One region of the Variovorax sp. 38R genome, then DNA from elsewhere that is predicted to be linked to it. Evidence: predicted binding sites of a transcription regulator. Region 1 holds the regulator's gene; the other holds the start of a gene.
What was found. The regulator sigma-54, encoded in region 1, starts transcription at its own class of promoters, with help from an activator protein. The targets are predictions, from matches to a motif close to TGGCANGNAANCTGCTTT.
Positions count from the first base shown of each region.

Region 2: the regulator sigma-54 is predicted to act here: its motif matches at 3,917-3,934, upstream of IG196_RS20070 (CmpA/NrtA family ABC transporter substrate-binding protein).

Region 1 covers NZ_CP062121.1:305,651-313,170, forward strand. Annotated here, with positions in the region: gene lptB (LPS export ABC transporter ATP-binding protein) at 1-547, shown strand, start outside; gene rpoN (RNA polymerase factor sigma-54) at 565-2,157, shown strand; gene IG196_RS01350 (phospholipase D family protein) at 2,168-3,763, shown strand; gene IG196_RS01355 (LysE family translocator) at 3,768-4,412, opposite strand; gene IG196_RS01360 (YceI family protein) at 4,435-5,070, opposite strand; gene IG196_RS01365 (YceI family protein) at 5,115-5,696, opposite strand; gene IG196_RS01370 (cytochrome b) at 5,693-6,304, opposite strand; gene IG196_RS01375 (hybrid sensor histidine kinase/response regulator) at 6,388-7,520, opposite strand, start outside.
Region 2 covers NZ_CP062121.1:4,351,210-4,358,729, forward strand. Annotated here, with positions in the region: gene IG196_RS20050 (Hsp20/alpha crystallin family protein) at 90-461, shown strand; gene IG196_RS20055 (alpha/beta hydrolase-fold protein) at 653-1,420, shown strand; gene tsaD (tRNA (adenosine(37)-N6)-threonylcarbamoyltransferase complex transferase subunit TsaD) at 1,356-2,417, opposite strand; gene IG196_RS20065 (nitrate regulatory protein) at 2,518-3,783, shown strand; gene IG196_RS20070 (CmpA/NrtA family ABC transporter substrate-binding protein) at 4,102-5,349, shown strand; gene ntrB (nitrate ABC transporter permease) at 5,370-6,296, shown strand; gene IG196_RS20080 (ABC transporter ATP-binding protein) at 6,293-7,102, shown strand; gene IG196_RS20085 (type IV pili methyl-accepting chemotaxis transducer N-terminal domain-containing protein) at 7,128-7,520, opposite strand, start outside.

The sequences.
Region 1 (7,520 bases):
CATGCCCATTCACCGCCGCGCGCGCATGGGCCTGAGCTACCTGCCGCAGGAAGCCTCGATCTTCCGCAAGCTCACGGTCGAGGAAAACGTGCGTGCCGTGCTCGAGCTGCAGCGCGAGCCCGACGCCAACGGCCGCATGGTGCCGTTGTCGAAGCAGGCCACCGAAGAGCGACTGGCCGACCTGCTGTCCGACCTGCGCGTCGATCACCTGCGCGATTCGCCCGCGCTCGCGCTGTCGGGCGGCGAGCGCCGCCGCGTCGAAATTGCACGCGCGCTGGCCACGCAACCGCGCTTCATCCTGCTGGACGAGCCCTTCGCCGGCATCGACCCGATCGCCGTGATCGAGATCCAGCGGATCATCAGTTTCCTGAAAGAGCGCGGCATCGGCGTGCTCATCACCGACCACAACGTGCGTGAAACGCTGGGCATCTGCGATCACGCGTTCATCATCAGCGACGGGCACGTGCTGGCACAAGGCACACCCTCGGAGATCGTCGACAACGCCGAGGTACGCAGGGTGTACCTGGGCGAGCACTTCCGCATGTAAGGGAGGGGCGCGTCTCCATGAAGCAAGGGCTGTCCCTTCGCGTCTCGCAGCATCTGGCGCTCACGCCGCAGCTGCAGCAGTCCATTCGCCTGCTCCAACTCTCCACGCTCGAACTGAGCCAGGAGGTGGAGCAGATGCTGGACGAGAACCCGTTCCTCGAACGCACCGCGGAAGAAGCGGCGCGCGAGGAATTCGGGCTCGATGCTGTCGACACGCCCGTGCCGCGCGACGACGGTGGTGACAGCGGCGAGGGCGATTTCGCGCCGTCCGCCCCCAGTGCCTCCACCGCTTCCAGCGAAGCGACCACGTCCACACCGGAATCCGACGGCCCCGCCGCCGAGATCACCGAGCGCGAGCCCGACTGGGAAGGCGACGGCACCGTCGAGATGGCGCCCGACGACAGCGAGTGGGGCAGCGACGCGCCCGCACGCCAGAACAACCTCGGCGATGACGAGCGCGCCGACGCCACCGAACTCGCGCGCAGCCAGGAGTCGCTGCAATCGTTCCTGCACCGCCAGGCGCTGACCCTGCGGCTCAACGAAAACGACTGCGCCGCGCTGCGCTTTTTGATCGAATCGCTCAACGACGACGGCTACCTCGAAGACTCGCTGCCCGCATTGGCCTCGGGCCTGGCGGGCGACGACAACGACCAGTTCGACGACCTCGTGCACCACTTTCAGGTGGCGCTCGGCCTGCTGCAGAGTCTGGAGCCCGTCGGTGTCGGCGCGCGCGACCTCGGCGAATGCCTGAGCATCCAGCTGAAGGCGCTCGCGAACGAAGACGAGACCGAGGCCGAAGCGCTCGTGCGCAAGACCGCCATCGCGATCTGCAAGCAGCCGATGGAGCTGCTCGCGCGGCGCGACTTCAAGCGCCTGGCCACGCTCACGCGCACGAACGAAGAGCTGGTGCGCTCGGCGCTGCAGATCATTGCGCGCCTGGAGCCCAAGCCGGGCCGCCGTTTTGTCGACGTCGAACGCAACATCGTCGTGCCCGACGTGATCGTCACCAAGACGGGCCGCGGCACCAACATCAAGTTCCGCGTCATGCTGAACCCCGAGGTCATGCCGCGCCTGCGCGTGCACGACATCTACGCCGGTGCGCTCAAGGCGCACAAGGGCGAGGGCAGCCAGGCGCTGTCGCAGCGGCTGCAGGAGGCGCGCTGGTTCATCAAGAACATCCAGCAGCGCTTCGACACCATCCTGCGCGTGAGCAACGCCATCGTCGAACGGCAGAAGAGCTACTTCGTGCACGGCGAACTCGCGATGCGCCCGCTGGTGCTGCGCGAGATCGCCGACGAGCTGGGCCTGCACGAATCGACCATCTCGCGCGTGACCACCGCCAAGTACATGTCGACGCCCTTCGGCACCGTCGAGCTCAAGTACTTCTTCGGTTCGGCGCTGGGCACCGAGACCGGCGGCAACGCGTCGAGCACAGCAGTGCGCGCGCTCATCAAGCAGTTCGTGAGCTCCGAGAGCATCAAGAAGCCGCTGTCCGACAGCCAGATTTCCGAGATGCTGAAAGAGCAGGGCATCGAGTGCGCGCGCCGCACCGTGGCCAAGTACCGCGAAGCGCTGCGCATCGCGCCCGCCAACCTGCGCAAGGCCCTGTAGAAAGCCGACGATGACCCGTCGCCTGCTGTCGCGCTGTGGGCATTGGGTTTTCGTCATCGCGGCGGCGTTGCTGTTCACCGGCTGCGCCACGCTGCCCGACGAAGCACCGCGCGCACCCACCCAGGCCATCGCCGTCTCGGCCGACACTGCGCTCGGCAAGATCGCGCTGGCCTCGCAGCCCGACCCCGACCTCAGCGGCTTTCGCCTCATGCCCGGTGGCGACTTCGCCTTCGACACGCGGCTGCAGCTCGCGCGCCGCGCGCAGCGCACGCTCGACGTGCAGTACTACCAGATCGAGAACGACGAGACCGGTCGCTACCTGCTGCGCACCCTGCGCGACGCCGCCCAGCGCGGCGTGCGCGTGCGCCTGTTGATGGACGACCTGTACACGTCCGGCGAAGACGAGCTGCTGCTCGGCCTGGCCGCCACGCCGAACGTGGAGCTGCGCCTGTTCAACCCGTTCCCGGCCGGGCGCGGCAGCCTGCTCAAGCGCTTCACCGCGTCGCTGTTCGACTTCAGCCGCGTCAATCGCCGCATGCACAACAAGCTCTTCATCGCCGACGGCGCGATGGCGGTGGCGGGCGGGCGCAACATCGGCAACCAGTACTTCCGGCGCACCTCGGGCCAGAACTTCATCGATCTCGACACCTTCGTCACGGGCGCATTGATCCCGCGCCTGGGCGTGCTGTTCGACCAGTACTGGAACAGCCCGCACGTGCGCCCGATCGGCTCCGTCGTGCGCACCGACCTGCCGCGCGAAGAACTGCAGCGCCGCTTCGACGCCGCCACCGGCCCCGACACCACACCCCCGCCGCCCAAGCCCGCGCCCAACGACCTGCTCGGCTACAGCCCGGTGGCCGACGACCTTGATGCCGGCAAGCTCGGCCTGATCTGGACCACCGCCGAGGCGTACGCCGATTCGCCCGACCGCGTGATCGGCAAGACCGCGTCGTATGGCGGCGTGCCGCTGCTCGATGTCGACAGCGTGCGCTACAACGTGGTCGAGCAGATGCGCCGCGCGCGCAGCGAGGTGACGCTGGTCTCGCCCTACCTGATCCCGGGCGCGTCGGGGCTGGAGGTGATGCGCGAGATCCGCGGGCGCAACGTGAAGATCAGCGTGGTCACCAACTCGCTCGCGGCCACCGACGAGCCGCTGGTCCACACCGCCTACCGCCGCTACCGCGCCGACATGCTCGCGCTGGGCGCCGAGCTGCACGAGCTGAGTTCCGCGCGCACGCGGCGCAGCGTGCGGCTGGGTCTGTTCGGCACGTCGGTGGGGCGGCTGCACGCCAAGTCGGCGGTGATCGACCAGCGCATCCTGTTCGTCGGCTCGATGAATTTCGATCCGCGCTCCGAGATCCACAACACCGAGATCGGCCTGTTCATCCGCAGCCCCGAGATGGCGCAGCAGACCTTGAAGCTGCTCGACGTGCTCAAGCAGCAGGGCGCCTACCGGTTGCGGTTTGCCGAAGACTCGCGACGCATCGAGTGGGTCAGCGAGGAAGGCGGCAAGACCACCGTGCTGCACGAAGAACCCGACTCGGGTTTCTGGGACCGCACCATGCTCGAGCTGCTGTCGCCGCTCACGCCCGAGAGTCTGCTGTAGCGGCTCAGGTGCCGCGCACCGCCGACCACACGAGCCGCAGGCCCAGCAGTCCCATCACGCCGCCGGCCGCGCGGTCGATCCAAGTCTTGTAGCGCAGGTAGGCCGCGCGCGGCGCGGCCGAGGACAGCGCCAGCGCGACGATCGCGTACCAGCCCGTCTCGATGCAGAAGATCACCGCCGGCACCGCGAGCGCCAGCACCAGCGGCACCTCGCGCGGCAGGAAGGCCGCGAAGATGCTCGCGTACACCACCGCCGTCTTCGGGTTGCTGACCTGCGTGGCCAGGCCGAGCAGGAAGGTGCGCCCACTGCGGCCTTGCCCGCGCGGCGAGGCGTCCGTGTCGGGCGTGATCGCGAGCGGCTGACGCGCGCCGCGCCAGATGCGAAAGCCCAGGTAGATCAGGTACGCGCCGCCGAAGGCCTTGATCGCGAGGTACAGCCCCGGCACCGCGAGGAACGCCGCCTGCAGCCCGGCCAGCGCCGCGATCGAGAACGCCAGCCCGCCGGCACCCATGCCCAGTGCGGCAGCGAGCCCGTCGCTGCGCGACGCCACGGCGGTGCGCGCCACCATCACGAAACTCGGGCCAGGGCTCATTGCGCCGACAGCCATGGCGCCGGCGATGCCGAGCAGGGAAAGGGTGGTGTCCATCATCGAGCGGCTCCTTGCGTCGTCGTCATTGCTGCACGTTCACGGCCTCGACCTGCACCAGCAGCTTCACCTTGTTCTCGAAGCCGAAGTTCAGGCCCCAGGTGATGCCCCAGTCGCTGCGCTGCACGGTGGCCTCGAAGTCGCCGCCGCAGACCTGGCGGTTGATGAGCGGGTTCAGGTAGCAGTTGAAGCGCACGGCCTTCAGCGTCACCGGCTTGGTCTGGCCCATGAGCGTGAGCGTGCCGGGCACGTCGGTCACCTTGTCGCCGCTGAAGTCGATGCGCTCGGCCACGAAGCGGCCGGTGGGGAATTCGGCCACGTTGAAGAAGTCCTTGCTCTGCACGTGGCGGTTGAGCAGATCGACGCCGGTGTTGATGGAGCTGATGTCCATCGTGATGTCGACCTTGCCGCCGGTGCCGCTGCCATCGATCTGCACCGAGCCGTCCTTGGTGCTGAAGCGTCCGCGGTTGGTGGTGGTGCCGTAGTGGCCCATCTCGTACATCACGAAGGTGTGGGTCGGGTCGATCACGTAGCTGGCGTTCTTGACCGGCCCGCCCGCGGGCTTGGCGGCCAGCGGCGGCGCGGTGTATTCCTGGGCCGTCGCGGCCAGCGGCAGGGCCGCGCCCGCGCAGAGGGCCGCGGCAAAGAAGAGCTTGTTCATGGCGGAAGAAGAGGGATGCATGGGCATGGGAAAAGGGATCGTCATCACAGCGGCCCGAGGCCCGTGAGCGTCAGCTTGAAGCGCACCTGCACCTCGTTGCCGACCACGGAGGTGTCGGTCCATTCGCCGTCGCCGACCTTGTAGTCGAGCCGCTGGATCGTCAGCGTGCCCGTGGCGACCGAATAGGCGCCGCCCGACGACGTGATGCTCACCGGCACCGTCACGGCCTTGCTGACGCCCTTGATGGTGAGCTTGCCGGCCATCTCGAAGCGGCCCTCGCCCAGCGCCTTGATGGCGCTCGAGCGGAAGCTGGCCTGCGGGAAATGCGTGGTGTCGAACCAGGTCGGCTTGGGCAGCTCGGCATCGCTCATCGGGATGCCGAAGGCGGCGCTGGCGGTGTCGATCTGCAACACGACCGAGCCGCCCTCGGGCTTCTTCGGATCGAAGGCGACCTGCGCGTCGAAGCGCTTGAAGCTGCCTTCCACCGGCACGCCCATCTGCTTGCTGACGAAGGCGATCTGGCTCTTCTCGGGCACCAGCTTCGCGGTGGCCGGCGTCGGCTCGGCCGCGGCCTGCAGCGCGAGGCTGAGGAGGGCGGCGGCGCCCCACAAAAGACGCGTCGTCATCCGGCGGATTCCTTGCGTGGCGCGGGCCACATGCGTTGCAACAGACCGTCGCGGTCGATCCAGTGGTGCTTGAGCGCCGCCGCCACATGCAGCAGCGTGACGCCGGCCAGCAGGTAGGCGCTGCGCTGGTGCAGCGGCTTGAGCACGGCCTCGGCGAAGTCCTTGTCGACCGCCACCAGGTCGGGCAGCGGCAGCAGGCCGAACCACACGACCGGCACGCCCATGCCCGAGCTGTAGGCCCAGCCGAACAGCGGGACCGCGAAGAACAGCAGGTACATCAGCAGGTGGCTGATGCGGTGGGCAGCCCGCTGCCAGGTCGGCATGGCCGCCAGCACCCGCGCCGACAGCGGCGGCGGGCGGTGCGTGAGGCGCCACAGCAGCCGCAGCGCCGACAACAGGAGGATGGTGATGCCGGCCCACTTGTGCCAGCTGTAGAGCTTCAGACGCTGCGGCGAGAAGGGCAGGCCCGTCATGTAGAGCCCGACACCGAGCGAGCCGACGATCATCGCCGCGAGCAGCCAGTGCAGGGCCATCGCGACCCGCCCGTAGCGGGGCTCGCGCAGGGCGGCGGCGCCAACGGAAGGAGCGGGAAGGGGTTCGACGGGCATCGGGGCAGGGGCGGCGGCGGCCTGTGCGCGGAGCATAGCTCGGAAGCGATGACACCGCAGCGGGGCGGGCCCCGTGCCGCGCGCTACGACGACGGCGCTTGTTGCTGCTGGGCCCGCAGCAGCACGCGCCGCAGGTCGTCCGGTTGCACCGGCTTGCGCAGCGCATGCCAGCCGCGCGAGGCGGCCAGCTGCTGCGTGGCTTCGGTGATGTCGGCCGAGATCAGCGCGATCGTCAGCGTGGGCTTGCGCTGCGCCAGCCGCTCGGCCAGCGCGATGCCGTTGAACGCGCCGGGCAGGCGGATGTCGCACAGCGCGACGTCGAGCGCGTCCAGGTCGGCCAGCGCGAGCGCTTCGGCGGCGCTGGCGTAGACGCGCGGCGCCACCTGCCAGTGCCGCAGCAGCGCCGAGAGGCTGTCGGCCACGACGATGTTGTCTTCGACCACCAGCACGGCGAGGCCGGGGCGCAGCACGGCGTTCGCGTCGAGGTCGTCCATCGCCACCGAGGGCGCAGGCGCCGGCACCGCCGCCGCACCGGGCCGGGCCGCCAGCAGCTCGAAGCTGAAGACCGAGCCCTTGCCCGGCGCCGAGCGCAGCGCGACCTCGATGCCGAGCTGCCCCGCCAGCCGCCGCACGATCGCCAGCCCCAGGCCGTGGCCGTGCTGCAGGTTGCGTTCCACGTTGCCGACCTGCTCGAAGTCGTCGAACACGCGCGCTTGCGATTCGGCCGCGATGCCGATGCCGCTGTCGCGCACCTCGACGCGCCAGGCGCGACCGGTGTCTGCGGCGGGCCGGCGGCGCGCGCGCACCGCCAGCAGCACGCGCCCGCGCGGCGTGAACTTGAGGGCGTTGTCCAGCAGGTTGGAGAGCACGCGGCGCAGCGCCACGGCGTCGGTCCAGGCGATGGCGTCGGCAGGGCAGCGCACCGCGATGCGGCCGGCACCGGCCTGGCGCGCCAGCTCCTGCAGCAGCGGCGCGAGCGCCACGGCCGCCGGTCGCAGCGGATCGACCGCAGCCTCGATGCGGCCGATTTCGAGCAGCTGGTTGGTCAGGGCCTCGAGCGCCTGCTGCGCGCGCGAGAGCGAGGCCACCGTGTGTTGCACCGCCGCGCTGTCGGTGCCGTGCTGCAGCTGCTGGCGCAGCACCTCGGCCTGCAACCCGATGGCCATCACCGGCTGACGCAGGTCGTGGTTGGCCGCCGAGAAGAAGCGCAGCCGCT
Region 2 (7,520 bases), 2.8 Mb from region 1:
CAAGCGGCACTCACGATGGAAAGGCCGCGCAGTGTAAGGGACACACATTCCATGTCCCCGTTGTGTTCATTCATCCAGGAGTTTCAGCCATGTTTTTCGCCCCCACCCACCGCACCGCGCATTTCGCTCCCCGTGCCCACGACCGTGCTTTCGAGCGCTTCGTGAACGACGCCTTTGCCGGCGCCCGCCGCTCGCCCCTGGTCGAGCAGGACGACAAGAGCTGGACGCTGTCGCTCGACGTGCCCGGCCTGTCGCGTGAAGACCTGTCGGTGGCCATCGAAGGGGCCGTGGTTCGCATCGAAAGCAAGGCCGAAGCCAAGCGCCAGATCAAGCTCGCTTACGAGCTGCCGCAAGCCATCGACCTGGCCACCAGCGACGCCAAGCTGGAGAACGGCGTGCTGACCCTGAAGCTCGGCAAGCTGGTGCCGGCAAGCCAGGTTTCGAACTTGCAGATCAACTAGTCCGAGCGATGCCCCCACGAAGAAAATGTTAGTGACAGCTTGTTTTGACTTTAAACAAGCGTCGTATTCACAATAGTGCCGTATAACGTCACATGATGTGACGATTTATTAGTACTTTCTTCTTCGTGGGCATCTCGTAAACGCATCGAGTTCCCGGGACGGTGCGGACAGCGGGTGTGCCTCAAGGCACCATGAAAACGCACCTGCAGTCAGCCAATGACAACGAACAGTCGGACACGCTCCTGATCTTCCTGCCAGGGGCGTATCTCAAACCTGAAGAGTTCGAGCGCGAGGGCTTCATCAGCGCCGTGCGCGAGCGGCACCTGGCAGCCGACTCGCTGCTGGTCGATGCGGACGTCTCCTACTACTACGACCAGACCCTCAGCGAGCGGCTGCACGCCGACGTCATCGAGCCCCAGCGGGCCAAGGGCTACACCTCGATCTGGCTGGTCGGCATTTCCATCGGCGGTTTCGGTGCGCTGATCCACGAACTGGCGCGGCCGGGCTCGGTGGACGGCATCGTGGCGCTGGCGCCCTACCTCGGGCGCCGCGTGCTCGGCGCGGAAATCAAGAAGGCCGGCGGCCTGCGCACCTGGCAGGCGCCCACCGGGCCTCAGCCCGACGAGGAACCTGACCGCAAGCTCTGGCCCTTCTTCCAGCAGTACCTGGCAGCGAAGCCTTCCAAGGACCTGCCGCCGCTCTACCTGGGTTTCGGCCTGGCCGACCGTTTTGCCAGCAACCACAAGCTGCTGGCCGACGCCCTGCCCCCGGGGCGCGTGTTCACCACCGAAGGCGGCCACGACTGGCCCGAGTGGCGCCAGCTCTGGCGCAATGTGCTCGACGTGCTGCCGCTGCCCTCGCTGCCCGCGCTGGTGCGCGGCGCACGCGCGCCGGCTATGCGGTTTCCGGCTGTGGCGTCTCGGGCGTCATCAGCGATGCCATCGGCCATCGCGGCTTGACGTCGAAGGCATAGCGCTCCGAAGCCTGCGACAAGCCCGACTGCAGCCGCATGGCGGCCGCCATGGCGATCATGGCGCCGTTGTCGGTGCACAGGTGCAGCTCGGGGTAGTGCACGCGCACCTTGCGCTTCGCACACGCCGCGTTCAGCTGCTCGCGCAGGTTCTTGTTGGCCCCCACGCCCCCCGCCACCACCAGCCGTTTCAGGCCGGTCTGGTCGAGCGCCGCGAGCGACTTCTTCAGCAGCACCTCGACGATCGCCGCTTGCGTGGAAGCCGCCAGGTCGGCCTTGCGCACGTCGAGCTGGTCGCCGAGCTTCTTGGCCTGCGTGAGCACGGCCGTCTTCAGGCCGGCAAATGAAAAGTCGAGATCGCCGCTGTGCAGCAGCGGGCGCGGCAGCTTGAAGGCCGCGGCATCGCCCTCTTCGGCCAGCTTCGCGAGCCAGGGGCCGCCGGGGTACGGCAGGCCCATGAGCTTGGCGCTCTTGTCGAAGGCCTCGCCGGCCGCGTCGTCGATGGTTTCGCCGAGCAGTTCGTAGCGGCCCACGCCGTCGACCCGCATCAGCTGCGTGTGGCCGCCCGACACCAGCAGCGCCACGAACGGAAATTCGGGCGGGTCGGCGCTCAGGAACGGCGACAGCAGATGCCCTTCGAGGTGATGCACGCCCAGCACCGGCTTGCCCAGCGCCACGCCGAGCGCACAGGCCACGCCCGCGCCCACGAGCAGCGCACCGGCCAGGCCCGGGCCGCGCGTGTAGGCCACCACGTCGATCTCGGCGAGCGAGCGCCCGGCCTCGGCCATGACGGCTTCGGTGAGCGGCAGCACGCGGCGGATGTGGTCGCGGCTGGCCAGCTCGGGCACCACGCCACCGTAGGCCTGGTGCATGGCGATCTGGCTGTGCAGCGCGTGCGAACGCAGCAGCGGCAGTGCGTCGCCGTGCGACTCGACCAGCGCCACGCCGGTCTCGTCGCAGGATGATTCGATTCCCAACAAGAGCATGGCGCCGAGTGTAGGGGTCGCCCGTCGGCGGCGCCCGCGAAGGGGCAAGCGAGGCACGGAAGTTGCACGAGTGAGGTGCGCCCTCCCCACTTCCCCACGAATGACCTCCGGCCTGAACTTCCTGATCGCCGCGCGCCGATGCGAGATCGACGCGCTGGACCAGCTCGCGCGCACCAGCGAACTGGTCGGCGCGATCGGGCGGCTCGTGCATGCGCTGCAGCGCGAGCGCGGCATGTCGAACGTGTTCCTCGCCTCGCACGGCGGGCGCTTCGCCGACCAGCGCGGTCCGCAGATCGCCGAATGCCTCGCGCTCGAGCAGCAGGTGCGCGCCGGCTTCGACCGGCTCGAAGCCGAGCACCACCGCGTGGTGGGCGCCGGCCACGGCGCGCGCCTGTTCAGCCGCATCGCCTGGGTGCTGCCGGGCCTGGACGCCCTGCCCGCGCTGCGCCAGCGCATCGACGCGCTCGACCTCCAGCCGGCACAGGCCGTGGCCGCCTTCGCCAAGCTGGTCGCCGGCCTGCTGGCCGTGGTGTTCGAAGCGGCCGACGGCGCCACCGACCCCGAGATCTCGCGCCTGCTGGTGGCGATGTTCAATTTCATGCAGGGCAAAGAGTTCGCGGGCCAGGAGCGTGCCTTCGGCGCCGCCGCGCTCGCGCTGGGCCGCGGCGACGAGGCGCAGCGCCAGCAATGGCGGCACCTCATCGAGTCGCAGGAGCGCTGCTTCCAGGTGTTCATCGATTTCTCGGGCGACGCGGTGCGCACGCTCTGGCACGACAGCCAGTCCGACGCCGTGCTGGCCGAACTCGAACGCCTGCGCCGCAAGGGCGCCACCTCGGTGCCGGCCGATGCGCTGCTGAGCCAGGCCTGGTTCGACTGCTGCACGCGGCGCATCGACGCCATGCAGACGGTCGAGAACCGCCTCTCCGCCGACCTGCGCGCGCTGTGCGACCACAAGACCGCCCAGGCCCGCAGCGAGCTGGCCGCCTACCGGCAGCTGCTCGGCACGCTGGCCCCGCAGGCCGGCGGTGCGCTGTTCTTCGACGATGCCCAGCAGGCGCAGGACGCCACGCCGGCGCAGCTCGGGCGCCACCTCGAGCGCTCGGTGCTCGACATGGTCCAGGAGCAGTCGCAGCGCCTGCAGGCCATGAGCGACGAACTCGACACCGTGCGTGCCTCGCTCAACGAACGCAAGATCGTCGAGCGCGCCAAGGGCCTGCTGATGGCGCACCGCCGCCTGAGCGAAGCCGAGGCGCACAAGATGCTGCGCCAGACCGCCATGAACCAGAAGCGCCGCCTCGTCGACGTGGCCGAGTCGATGCTGGCCATGGCCGACTACCTGCCGCTCGAGCCCGCACCGCGGCGCTGAGCCGGGCCGCTTGGATTGGTGCAGCGCACAACAGTTGTGCGTCGCCCGGGTTTGCCAGCCCGCAGGAACTTTCCCCTGCACCGGCGCGCCCTGCCAGCTATCTTTTCCATAGCTTCCACCGGCAGTTTCGGGCTGGCACACCGCTTGCATGGAGCTTGTCACAGACCGCAAGGTCTTGAGGCAGGTTGCACCCAACGGCGGGTGCGGCCCACCGAACCGGACAAAGGCGTCCCCATCCCGCAAGGGCTCGTTCACGAGCAGCCCCTGCGCGGTGCGGACGCCTTTTCGTTTTTGTCTTTCACTTCTGGAGCCCCGCCCATGTCCGATCTGCTGCTGAAAACCAAACTGAGCCGGCGCCGCGTGCTGCAGGCCGCCGCCCTCGGCGCCGTGGGCATCGACCCCGCGCTGCGCGCCGCCGTCTGGGCCCAGGGCTCGGACAAGCCGGAGAAGGAAGAAGTGAAGATCGGCTTCATCCCGCTGACCGACTGCGCCAGCGTGGTAATGGCTTCGGTGCTGGGCATCGACAAGAAGTACGGCGTGAAGATCGTCCCCAGCAAGGAAGCCAGCTGGGCCGGCGTGCGCGACAAGCTCTCCAACGGCGACCTCGACATGGCGCATGTGCTCTACGGCCTGGTCTACGGCATGCACCTGGGCCTGAGCGGCCCCAAGAAGGACATGGCCGTGCTCATGACCCTCAACAACAACGGCCAGGCCATCACGCTGTCGAAGAAGCTGGCCGACAAGGGCGCGGTCGATGCCGCCTCGCTCGCCAAGCTCATCGCCACCGAGAAGCGCGAGTACACCTTCGCCCAGACCTTCCCCACCGGCACGCACGCCATGTGGCTCTACTACTGGCTCGCCTCGGCCGGCATCGATCCGTTCAAGGACGTGAAGAACATCACCGTGCCGCCCCCGCAGATGGTCGCCAACATGCGCGTGGGCAACATGGACGGCTACTGCGTGGGCGAGCCCTGGGGCCAGCGCGCCATCATGGACGGCATCGGCATCACGGCCATCACCACGCAGGACATCTGGAAGGACCACCCCGAGAAGGTGCTGGGCTGCACCGCGGAGTTCACGAAGAAGTACCCGAACACCGCGCGCGCCGTCACGGCCGCGATCCTCGAGGCCAGCAAGTGGATCGACACCGGCCTGCAGAACAAGAACAAGATGGCCGAAACCATCGCTGACAAGAGCTACGTCAACACCAGCGTGGACGCCATCAACCAGCGCATCCTGGGCCGCTACGTCAACGGCCTGGGCAAGAGCTGGGACGACCCCAACCACATGAAGTTCTACAACGGCGGCGCCGTGAACTTCCCGTACCTGTCGGACGGCATGTGGTTCCTCACGCAGCACAAGCGCTGGGGCCTCTTGAAAGAGCACCCCGACTACCTGAAGGTGGCCACCGAGATCAACCGCATCGACATCTACAAGCAGGCCGCCGCCGCCACGCAGACGCCCGTCCCCAAGGACACGATGCGCAGCAGCAAGCTCTTCGACGGCACCGTCTGGGACGGCAAGGACCCGAAGAAGTACGCGGACTCGTTCAAGTTGCACGTTTGATGCACGAGGAGAAACACACCATGGTCAGCGCTGTCTTTCACTCGCCCCTGAACGCATCCCTCCCTCTCCCGCATGCGGGAGAGGGCCGGGGTGAGGGTGCGGCCCACGCCAAGGCTGCCCCACTCCCCCGCGCGGAGAAAGAGAAGAAGCCACGCACGCCTCTCGACCTGCGCGCCTTCTGGATGCGTGTGCTCCCGCCGTTCCTGGGTTTCGGCCTGCTCGTGCTGGTCTGGGAAATCGTCGCCATGAAGAGCACCACCGGCTTCCCCACGCCGCTCGCCACCTGGCAGCAGGCGCTCACCGTGTTCAGCGATCCGTTCTACAGCAAGGGGCCGAACGACCAGGGCGTGGGCTGGAACGTGCTGTCGTCGCTGCAGCGCGTGGCGCTGGGCTTCGGGCTCGCGGCGGCGGTCGGCATTCCGGCCGGCTTTGCCATCGGGCGCTTCGAGTTCCTCTCGCGCATGTTCAATCCGCTCATCAGCCTGCTGCGCCCGGTGTCGCCGCTGGCCTGGCTGCCGATCGGCCTGCTGGTGTTCAAGGGCGCCAACCCGGCCGCCATCTGGACCATCTTCATCTGCTCGATCTGGCCGATGGTCATCAACACCGCCGTGGGCGTGCAACGCGTGCCCAGCGACTACATGAACGTGGCCAAGGTGCTCAACCTCAGCGAATGGAAGATCCTCACCAAGATCCTCTTTCCCGCCGTGCTGCCCTACATGCTGACCGGCGTGCGCCTCGCAGTCGGCACCGCGTGGCTGGTGATCGTCGCGGCCGAAATGCTCACGGGCGGCGTCGGCATCGGCTTCTGGGTGTGGGACGAGTGGAACAACCTCAACGTCGCCAACATCATCATCGCGATCTTCGTGATCGGCATCGTCGGTCTGGTGCTGGAGTTCGCGCTCATCAAGCTCGCCACCGCATTCACGTTCGAAGAGGTGAAGTCATGAACGACGACAACAAGTACATCGAGATTCATGACGTCGAGCAGGCGTTCAAGACACCCAAGGGCCGCTTCGTCGCACTGCGCGACGTGAACCTGAACGTGGCCAAGGGCGAGTTCGTCACGCTCATCGGGCACTCGGGCTGCGGCAAGTCGACGCTGCTGAACCTCATCGCCGGGCTGACCACGCCGACGCAGGGCGTGCTGCTGTGCGCCAACAAGGAGATCAAGGGCCCGGGCCCCGAGCGCGCCGTGGTGTTCCAGAACCACTCGCTGCTGCCCTGGCTCACCTGCTTCGAGAACGTGTACCTCGCGGTCGAGCGCGTGTTCGCGGCCACCGAAAGCAAGGCGCAGCTGCGCGAACGCACCGACGCGGCACTCGCGCTGGTGGGCCTCACGCCCGCCGCGCAGAAGCGGCCCGGCGAAATCTCGGGCGGCATGAAGCAGCGCGTGGGCATCGCCCGTGCGCTGTCGATGGAGCCCAAGGTGCTGCTGATGGACGAGCCCTTCGGCGCACTCGACGCTCTCACGCGCGCCAAGCTGCAGGACGAGCTGCTTGCCATCGTGCAGAAGACGCGCAGCACGGTCGTGATGGTCACGCACGACGTCGACGAGGCGGTGCTGCTCAGCGACCGCATCGTGATGCTCACCAACGGCCCGGCCGCCACCATCGGCGAGGTGCTGGCGGTAGACATCGCGCGCCCGCGCAACCGCGTGGCGCTGGCCGAAGACCCGGCCTATGTGCACGCACGCAAGGCGGTGATCGATTTTCTCTACACGCGCCAGGCGCATGTGGAGAAGGCCGCGGCCTGATCCAGCAGGCGCGGCACAACCGGCGTCAGGACATGATGACCTGCAGGCTGTGCTCGTACCACCCGGTCAGGCGCTCGAAGGTGTCCACGAGCGCCTCGCTGGAACGCACCAGCGTGGCGCGCCCTTCGGGGCTGTCGAGCGCCTGCACGCCGCCGACGAGGCGCAGCCACTCGTCGCGCGCGCTCACCAGCCCGGCGCGGATCTCGGGCGAGCTGAGCGGCGCACGCTCCAGCTCCAGCAGTGCGGCTTCGAATTCATTCATGGTCGGCAGCAGCCGGTCACGCGAAGCGCCGGCCGCGAGCGTCGAGGCCAGCAGCGCGTCCTTGGCGAGACGCTGCGCGCGCATGCGCTGCCGTCCGCAGATGTTGACGATGCGCAGCGCGCGCCGCGCACCCGAGGCCTCCAGCGCATCCGTCAG